4 regions of the Pseudomonas sp. B392_1p genome follow, and region 4 is predicted to be linked to each of the others. Evidence: predicted binding sites of a transcription regulator. Region 4 holds the regulator's gene; each other region holds the start of a gene.
The links. The regulator sigma-54, encoded in region 4, starts transcription at its own class of promoters, with help from an activator protein. The targets are predictions, from matches to a motif close to ANTGGCATNNANNTTGCTNT.

Region 1 (2,200 bases), on a different contig from region 4:
CGCCAAGTATCTGGAAGACAACCTGGACGTGCGCGAGGCGCTGGACAAGGGCATTCGTGAAAAGCTGCTGGCCGCCCCGGTTAATGTGAAGGCGGGCTCTGGTGCCAAGGCCGAGGCCGACGCAAAGGCTACTGCCAAGGCGGAACTGGCCAGCGACCAGTAATCGTCTGATCTATGGCTATTGTTCTGGATACGCCTGTTGCTGTGCGTCGGGTTGCGATGGACCTGCTGGCGCGCCGCGAACATGGGCGCGCCGAGTTGACCCGCAAGCTACGTCAGCGTGGCGCGCCGCCTGAGCTGATCGACAGCGCTCTCGACCGATTGACGGAAGAAGGACTGCTCAATGAGGCGCGTTATCTGGAAAGCTATATCGCCAGTCGCGCCCGCGCCGGTTGTGGCCCAGCGCGAATTCGCGAAGAGCTTACCCAGCGTGGCCTGCCGCGTGCCGAAGTCGAGCAGGCACTGAGTCAATGCGAGGTGGACTGGACCGAGCAGCTACGCGAGGTCTGGCGGCGCAAGTTCGCCGGTCAGCTGCCGCAGGACGCCAAGGAGCGCGCTCGGCAAGGACGCTTCCTGGCGTATCGTGGTTATCCGCTGGAGCAGATCGGTCGCTTGCTGCGCAATGCGCTGGATGATTGAGATGCGTCTTCTGAGGCCCAGAGCTGCGCAGTTGTAATAAACCCTCTTCGCTGACCTTGTCTTTCTTGGCGAGGTGACCACCTTCACTGCAATCCGAGCCATTGCGCGCGCGCATTGTGGAAGGCTCGACCTCGGGCCGAGCTCTTGCTGTCGGGGCGACATCACTGGTCTTGCGGATGGCGAGTTCGTCACGGGTTTTGCCGCCTTGATTGCCGTCAGGCGGTAAACGCTTGCCGCTATTTTGCTAACCGGGCGCAGTAACGTCCTCCCGGGCTCGCTGAATCATGGCTGTCCATGCAAGTGGCACAATGATTGCTTTATCTCAGCCAGTATCCGCGGTCGGCAATTGTCTGGCGACCGCAGTTCCCTGTCCCAATGATGGGAAAGAGGTTGAGCATGAGCATCAGTTTCGACAAAGCCCTGGGCATTCATGAGAAGGCGTTGAGCTTCCGCTCCCAGCGTGCCGAGGTCTTGGCCAATAACATCGCCAACGCCGACACGCCGCATTACAAGGCGCGTGATGTGGAATTTTCCAGCGTCCTCGCGGCGCAGATGGAGCAGAGCAAAGGCAGCACGTTCAGCCTGAATCGTACCCAGGCCCGCCATATCGAAGGCGAGGGCGTGTCCTTCAGTGAAGCGGCGCTGCAATACCGCACCCCGCATCACCCGTCCATCGACGGCAACACCGTCGATGCACAGGTCGAGCAGGCCAGCTACGCGCAGAACGCCGTGGACTTTCAAGCCAGCTTTACCTTCCTCAACAGTAAATTCAAAGGGCTGATGTCGGCCCTGCGCGGAGAGTAAGCCATGTCGCTGACCAACGTGTTCAACATCGCCGGTAGTGGCATGAGCGCCCAGAGCACCCGTCTGAATACCGTGGCGAGCAACATCGCCAACGCCGAGACCGTGTCCTCCAGCATCGATCAGACCTATCGTGCCCGTAAGCCGGTGTTTGCCACCGTGTTGCACGATGCGACCAATCCCAACGCCAGTCAGTCGCTGTTCGATGAGCGTGGCAATGCCGGCGTCGGTGTGCAGGTCACCGGCATCGTCGAGGACCAGAGCGAGCTGCAGGCCCGCTATGAGCCGAGCCATCCGGCTGCGAACGCGGAAGGCTACGTGTTCTATCCGAACGTCAATGTGGTGGAAGAAATGGCCGACATGATCTCTGCCAGCCGGGCCTTCCAGACCAATGCGGAAATGATGAACACCGCGAAAACCATGATGCAGAAAGTACTGACTCTCGGTCAGTAAGGCGAAGGATCGACATGAGCACTGTCAATAACAACACCGCCCAATCCGTACTGGACCAATACCAGCACAAACCTGCAGCCAAGACCACTGGCGACAGCGCCATGGGCAAGGATTCCTTTCTGCAGCTGCTGGTCGCGCAGATGGAAAATCAGAACCCGCTGGACCCGCAGGACAACACGGCGTTCGTGGCCCAGCTGGCACAGTTCAGCAGCCTGGAAAGCATGAATAACCTGAACTCGACGGTGGAGTCCTTCATGGGTTCCTACCAGTCATCCCAGGCGCTGCAGGCCTCGTCTCTGGTTGGTCG
Region 2 (2,200 bases), on a different contig from region 4:
CGTGCTTGATGATGCCGCCAATGAAGTACAGCGCAGTGTCGGACAGGCCTGCATAGCCTTCGCCCGCAAAGGTGTTCTTGCCATCTTTGGCAATCGACAGGTGCACGTGCATGCCCGAGCCGTTGTCGCCGTACAGCGGTTTTGGCATGAAGGTCGCGGTCTTGCCGTAGGCATCGGCGACGTTGTGCACGCAGTACTTGAGGGTCTGAACTTCGTCGGCCTTGGTGACCAACGTATTGAAACGCACGCCGATTTCGTTCTGACCGGCCGTCGCCACTTCGTGGTGATGGATTTCAACGAACTGGCCCATCTCTTCCAGGGCGTTGCACATCGCGGTGCGGATTTCGTGGTCATAGTCTTTCGGCGGGGTCGGCAGGTAGCCACCCTTGACCGGGACATGGTGACCCTTGTTGCCGCCCTCGAAGTCCGCGTCGGTGTTCCAGGACGCCTGCTCGGAGTAGATCTTGAACATTGAGCCCGAGATGTCGGACTTGAACTTCACCTGATCGAAGATGAAGAATTCCGGCTCCGGGCCGACGAACACGGTGTCGCCGATGCCGGTGCTTTTCAGGAACTCTTCGGCACGGCGAGCGATGGCGCGCGGGTCGCGGTCGTAGCCCTGCATGGTGGAGGGCTCGATCACGTCGCAGACCAGAATCAGCGTCGGCTCTTCGGTGAACGGGTCGAGTACGGCCGTGGCGTCGTCCGGCAGCAGAATCATGTCGGAGGCTTCGATGCCTTTCCAGCCGGCCAGGGAGGAGCCATCAAACATCTTGCCGTGTTCGAAGAAATCGTCGTCGGCATCGCGCGCCGGCATGGTGATGTGGTGCTGCTGGCCTTTGATATCGGTAAAACGCAGGTCAATCCACTTCACATCATGGTCTTTAATCAGTTGCAGCGATTTCGACATAGTGTCCTCCAAGGGAAAGCAAACCGGGGTACACGCCGAATGCGGCTGACTCCCAGAGAATTAGGTAATGCTGGGGCGGCATGATCCGCCAGGGCACCCTCCACCACAAGACAGCAATGAGTGTGCCAGTGTCCCGACATGCCATGAATGGCGCTGATTACGGAGCTTCGTTCTGCTTGCAGCCGTGCTTTTGCACCAAAACAGTGCGTGCTCGCCCACTTCGATACAAAGTGGTGCGAGTTGCGAGTTGCGAGTTGCGCCTCATCTAGTGCTTCGCCTCGACCCTCTGTCGGCACCCCGCTGCGTTTACGACCTGCACACCCGATTGGGACAGTCGATTCATCTGAACGGCTGCGTTTTCAATGACAATCGGGCGCGCTGCAATTAATCGATCAAAGCTTGCACAATTTCCGGTATAATTCGCGCCCCTCTTTTTTCTGGCTGCCCGCCCAGTCCCGCCTTCCATGAAAGTCATCGTCAAGCCCTTCGCCGAAATCACCATCAAGAGCCGTCCGGTGCGCAAGCAGTTCATCCGGCAGCTGGCGAAGAACATCCGCATGGTGCTCAAGGATCTCGATCCGCAACTGGATGTGCAGGGCGAGTGGGACAACCTGGAGCTGGAAACCCGGCAGACTGAGCCGAAGCTACTGGCCGAGATGTTGGAGCGCCTGCGCAACACGCCGGGCATCGCGCATTGCCTGGAAGTGCACGACTACCCCTACGTCGATTTCGACGATGTGTTGGAAAAATGCCGCGAGCATTTTGGCGCACAGTTGCCGGGCAAGATCTTCGCCGTGCGCTGCAAGCGTTCCGGTAACACCCATTCGTTCACCTCAGTAGAGCTGGCCAGCTTCGTGGGCAGCCGCCTGCGCCAGGAGTGCGGCGCCGCCGGCATCGACCTTAAGCGCCCCGAGGTCGAGGTGCGGTTCGAGGTGCGTTACGACCGCTTGTATATCATTCATGCGCAGCATCAGGGCCTGGGCGGTTATCCGCTGGGCTCCATCGAGCAGACGCTGGTGCTGATGTCCGGTGGTTTCGACTCTACCGTGGCCGCCTATCAGATGATGCGACGCGGTCTGCTAACCCATTTTTGCTTCTTCAACCTCGGTGGTCGTGCCCATGAGTTGGGGGTGATGGAAGTTGCCCACTATCTGTGGCAAAAATTCGGCTCGTCCCATCGCGTGCTGTTTATCAGCGTGCCTTTTGAGGAAGTGGTCGGCGAGATTCTTGGCAAGGTCGACAACAGCCAGATGGGCGTGGTGCTCAAGCGCATGATGCTGCGCGCCTCCA
Region 3 (2,200 bases), on a different contig from region 4:
GAGTCGGTCAGCAGCAGGCTGGTCTTGCCCGAGTAGTTATCCAGAGTGAACTGACCGTTGACCGGCTGATCATTCAGCTCGAGGCTCTCTACGTTCACCGACACTTCCTGGCCTACCAGTCCCGCAGCAGTCAGGGTCTGCAGGTTGTCGGCCAGCACCAGGCTGCTCTGCTGCAGGGTGGCCATATTCTCCATGCTCTTGACCTGCGACATGCTGGCGTACTGCTGCAGGAACTGGCTGCTGTCCACCGGGTTGGTCGGATCCTGGTTCTGGATCTGCGCAACCATCAGAGAGATGAAGTTGTTCTCCATCACGCCCAATTCGCTGAGGTCCACTGCTGCACTGGGCAGCGCGTTTTCATTGGTCAGCGCGCTACTGCGCGAATAGTTGATCGAATCAACGCTCATCAGGCTTCTCCGAGACGCAGCAGACCCTGCTGCATGCTTTTGAGGCGATTGAGGACTTCGACGCTGGTCTCGAAGCTGCGGGTCGCCGACATCATGTCGGTCATTTCCTCGATCTGATTGACCGCCGGGTAAAACACATAGCCATCGGCGCCCGCCAAGGGGTTGCCGGGCTCGTAACGCTTCACTGCCTCACGCTGGTCGGCGACCACATCGAGCACCTGTACATGGGCACCGCCCATGCCGACGCCTCGCGTCAGCTCATCGTTGTTGTACACGGCGGCGAACAGTGGCCGGCGCGCCTGATAGACATCCTCGGCGGAGGTGGCCGCCGAATCGATGTTCGCCAGATTACTGGCCACGGTGTTCAGGCGTACCGTCTGGGCATTCATCGCTGAGCCGGCGATGCGGTAAATGGATTCAAAGGCCATCGTCAACGTCCTTCAATGGCCTGCTTGAGGCCGCGAAATTTCATGGTCAGGAAGGTCAGGCTGGTCTGGAAGTCCATGGCGTTACGCGAGAACTCGGCCTGTTCGACACCCAGCTCCACGGTATTGCCATCCAGAGACGCCTGGAACGGCACCCGGTATTGCAACGGCGAAGCGAGGCTGGACTGAAACAGTTCGGCACTGCTTTCCAGGCGGCTCATTTCCCGGGCGAAGTCAATATCGCGGGCTTGAAAGCCCGGGGTGTCTACGTTGGCCAGGTTGGCGGCAATAATTTCGCTGCGCTGCATGCGCACTTCGAGCGCATGGGCATGCAGCCCAACCACGTCATCAATCCGTATACTCATGCTTCCCCCAAAAAACCGTCACTGGGGAGTGGACAGCAGCTTTCATGCCATTCCGCTATCATTTAGCAGGTAATTGATTTTGTTAGGTTTTATCAGCGTTACAGACGATCGTCGGAGACGCGGATTTCCGTCTTTGACGGCAAAAGGACGCCGCAGCGGAAGTGTTGCTTCCGCCTGCCTGGTCATGTTGCTTGCTTCGCAAAGCCAGGCTGGCGGCGTCAGCGAACAGATCGATCGGGCGCTGCGCACTCATTTACAGCCGCTCCTGCATCACGAGACTCGCCAGCATGGCTGGCAGCAGCCACGCCTGCATCTGGACAACACACTGCCCAGCAGCACGCAAAAATTGCCGGTCTGTACGCAGGACTTACAGGTCAATAACCTGTCACCCCGCCCGGCGCTCCTCAGTCGGCAACGCTACCGAATCGAGTGCGCCACGCCCGCCTGGAGCGTGAACGTGACCAGCCAGGCCGACGTCAGCGTACGGCTGCTGGTCGCCCGGCATACTCTGGAACGCGACCAGTCGCTCAGCGCCGACGATGTACTCGCCCGCCGGCAAAGCGTCAGCAAGAATCGCCAAGGGTTCTATGGACGAGTTGCCGACATCGAAGGCCTCAGCGCCAAGCGGCGTATTCGCACCGGCCAGGTACTCAGCCCGCGGTTGCTCGGCGCGCCCTTGCTGGTGCGGCGTGGCCAGATGGTGACCATTGTCGCCACCCATGACGTCATCGAAGCCGCGACGCAAGGCGAGGCCTTGAGCAACGGCAGCGCCGGTGACCTCATCAGGGTGCGTAATCAGAGCAGCGAAAAAATTATCGAGACGCAAGTGACGGGCGAAGGCGTAGTGACCAGCACGTTCCGCTAAGGAAGCGCTGTATAAGTCGTTACTTCCGCGAAGGCGGGAATCCAGAAGGCCAGGTCGATCATTCCCACGCTCCGCGTGGGAATGCAGCCCGAGGCGCTGTGCGCCTCAGAAGGGACGCGGAGCGTCCCGTGTTCGGTT
Region 4 (2,200 bases):
CGCCGAGGGCGATGCGCAAAGCATCCTGGCCAACCAGTTGGTTAAGGAAGTCTATCTGGGCCACGAATTCCGACTCTGATTGATGCCGTGCTCAGTCCGTAATATCAGATACTGGAATTCCCAAGAAATATCAGGCATATAATTTGCTTCCATGGCGCTGCGGCGCCCGCTAGTGGATGGCGCTTAGACGCCGGCAATCAAGGTCTGCCATGAAACCATCGCTCGTTCTCAAGATGGGCCAGCAGCTGACGATGACCCCGCAGCTGCAACAGGCCATACGACTTCTGCAACTGTCTACTCTGGATCTCCAGCAGGAAATCCAGGAAGCCCTGGAATCTAATCCGATGCTCGAACGTCAGGAGGAGGGGGAGGATTTTGACAACGCCGACCCGCTGGCCGACGGCGACGAACTGCCCAACCCTGGCAGCCAGGAAATAGCCCTTCAGGAAAGCAGCATTCCCACGGTTGAAAACCTTGATGACGGTGGCGAGTGGAATGAACGGATTCCCAACGAGCTGCCTGTGGATACCGCCTGGGAAGACGTCTACCAGACCAGCGCCAGCAGCCTGCCGAGTAATGATGACGAAGAGTGGGACTTCACCTCGCGCACCGCGCCAGGCGAAAGCCTGCAAACGCACCTGCTCTGGCAGCTCAACCTGGCGCCCATGTCCAATACCGACCGGTTGATCGCCGAAACCTTGATCGACTGCATCAACGACCAGGGGTATCTGGAGGAATCCCTGGAGGAAGTGCTCGCCGCCTTCGACCCGGAGCTGGACATCGAGCTCGATGAAATCGAAACCGTTCTGCGTCGTCTGCAACACTTCGAGCCCGCCGGTGTGGCCGCGCGCGACCTGCGCGAATGCCTGCTGCTGCAACTGCGCCAATTGCCGAACAGCACTCCCTGGCTTGTCGAAGCCCAGCGCCTGGTCGGCGATCACCTCGAGCTGCTGGGTAGCCGCGACTATGCCCTGCTGATGCGCCGCCTCAAGCTCAAGGAGGATGAGCTACGCCAGGTAGTTGAATTGATCCAGAGCCTCAACCCGCGTCCCGGCTCGCAAATCGAAGCCAGCGAACCGGAATACATCGTGCCGGACGTGATCGTGCGCAAGCACAACGATCGCTGGCTGGTGGAGCTGAATCAGGAATCCGTGCCGCGTCTGCGCGTCAACCCGCAATACGCAGGCTTCGTGCGGCGCGCCGATACCAGTACGGACAACACCTTCATGCGCAACCAATTGCAGGAAGCGCGCTGGTTCATCAAGAGCCTGCAAAGCCGCAATGAAACCTTGATGAAAGTGGCCACGCAGATCGTCGAGCATCAGCGCGGCTTTCTCGAATACGGCGACGAAGCGATGAAGCCCCTGGTCCTGCATGACATTGCCGAAGCGGTGGGCATGCATGAGTCGACCATCTCGCGGGTCACCACACAAAAATTCATGCACACCCCGCGTGGTATTTACGAACTGAAATACTTCTTTTCCAGCCACGTGAGCACCGCCGAAGGCGGAGAATGTTCATCCACCGCGATCCGCGCCATCATCAAAAAGCTGGTCGCGGCGGAAAACGCCAAAAAGCCATTGAGTGACAGCAAGATCGCTGGTCTACTGGAAGCACAAGGTATTCAAGTCGCCCGGCGCACGGTAGCCAAGTACCGCGAATCCATGGGGATCGCACCGTCCAGTGAACGCAAGCGACTGATGTAGCAAGCTCTTGGGGGACAGGCTGGTGCAGGACCGACAACCGTCCATGTCTGCGCAAGTCGCCCAAGCCACAGTGTTCCGGCTGCAGGCCCTTGGTCTGCGCCATCCACGCGGCAAGAAGGAGAATACGGTATGCAAGTCAACATCAGTGGACACCAACTGGTAGTGACCGACGCCCTGCGCGATTATATCGACGACAAATTCACCCGACTGGAGCGCCACTTCGACCGTATCACCAACGTACAGGTGATACTGCAAGTGGAAAAACTGAAGCAAAAAATCGACGCCACACTGCATGTTGCCGGTGGCGAAATCGTGGGCACTGCCGAACACGATGATATGTACGCAGCCATCGACCTCTTGGTCGACAAGCTGGATCGCCAATTAATCAAATACAAGGAAAAGCAGCTCGAACGCGAGCAGGGCGCAACCGTCCGCTGATTCCACACCATGATCCGACTTGAAGATATCCTGACCCCCGGCCGTTCCTTGGTGAA

Region 1: flgB (flagellar basal body rod protein FlgB) is a predicted target of sigma-54. The motif match lies at 939-958, and genes of this name have one in related genera.
Region 2: glnA (type I glutamate--ammonia ligase) is a predicted target of sigma-54. The motif match lies at 1,021-1,040, and genes of this name have one in related genera.
Region 3: flgB (flagellar basal body rod protein FlgB) is a predicted target of sigma-54. The motif match lies at 1,230-1,249, and genes of this name have one in related genera.

The regions. Positions count from the first base shown of each region.
Region 1 covers NZ_JBQPXM010000014.1:76,554-78,753, reverse strand. Annotated here, with positions in the region: gene recA (recombinase RecA) at 1-163, shown strand, start outside; gene recX (recombination regulator RecX) at 175-639, shown strand; gene flgB (flagellar basal body rod protein FlgB) at 1,036-1,443, shown strand; gene flgC (flagellar basal body rod protein FlgC) at 1,447-1,893, shown strand; gene ACTV8E_RS17950 (flagellar hook assembly protein FlgD) at 1,908-2,200, shown strand, end outside.
Region 2 covers NZ_JBQPXM010000004.1:100,351-102,550, reverse strand. Annotated here, with positions in the region: gene glnA (type I glutamate--ammonia ligase) at 1-910, opposite strand, end outside; gene thiI (tRNA uracil 4-sulfurtransferase ThiI) at 1,375-2,200, shown strand, end outside.
Region 3 covers NZ_JBQPXM010000001.1:266,331-268,530, reverse strand. Annotated here, with positions in the region: gene ACTV8E_RS01265 (flagellar hook capping FlgD N-terminal domain-containing protein) at 1-407, opposite strand, end outside; gene flgC (flagellar basal body rod protein FlgC) at 407-835, opposite strand; gene flgB (flagellar basal body rod protein FlgB) at 838-1,197, opposite strand; gene flgA (flagellar basal body P-ring formation chaperone FlgA) at 1,382-2,062, shown strand.
Region 4 covers NZ_JBQPXM010000008.1:107,882-110,081, reverse strand. Annotated here, with positions in the region: gene lptB (LPS export ABC transporter ATP-binding protein) at 1-79, shown strand, start outside; gene ACTV8E_RS12945 (RNA polymerase factor sigma-54) at 210-1,706, shown strand; gene hpf (ribosome hibernation-promoting factor, HPF/YfiA family) at 1,836-2,144, shown strand; gene ptsN (PTS IIA-like nitrogen regulatory protein PtsN) at 2,154-2,200, shown strand, end outside.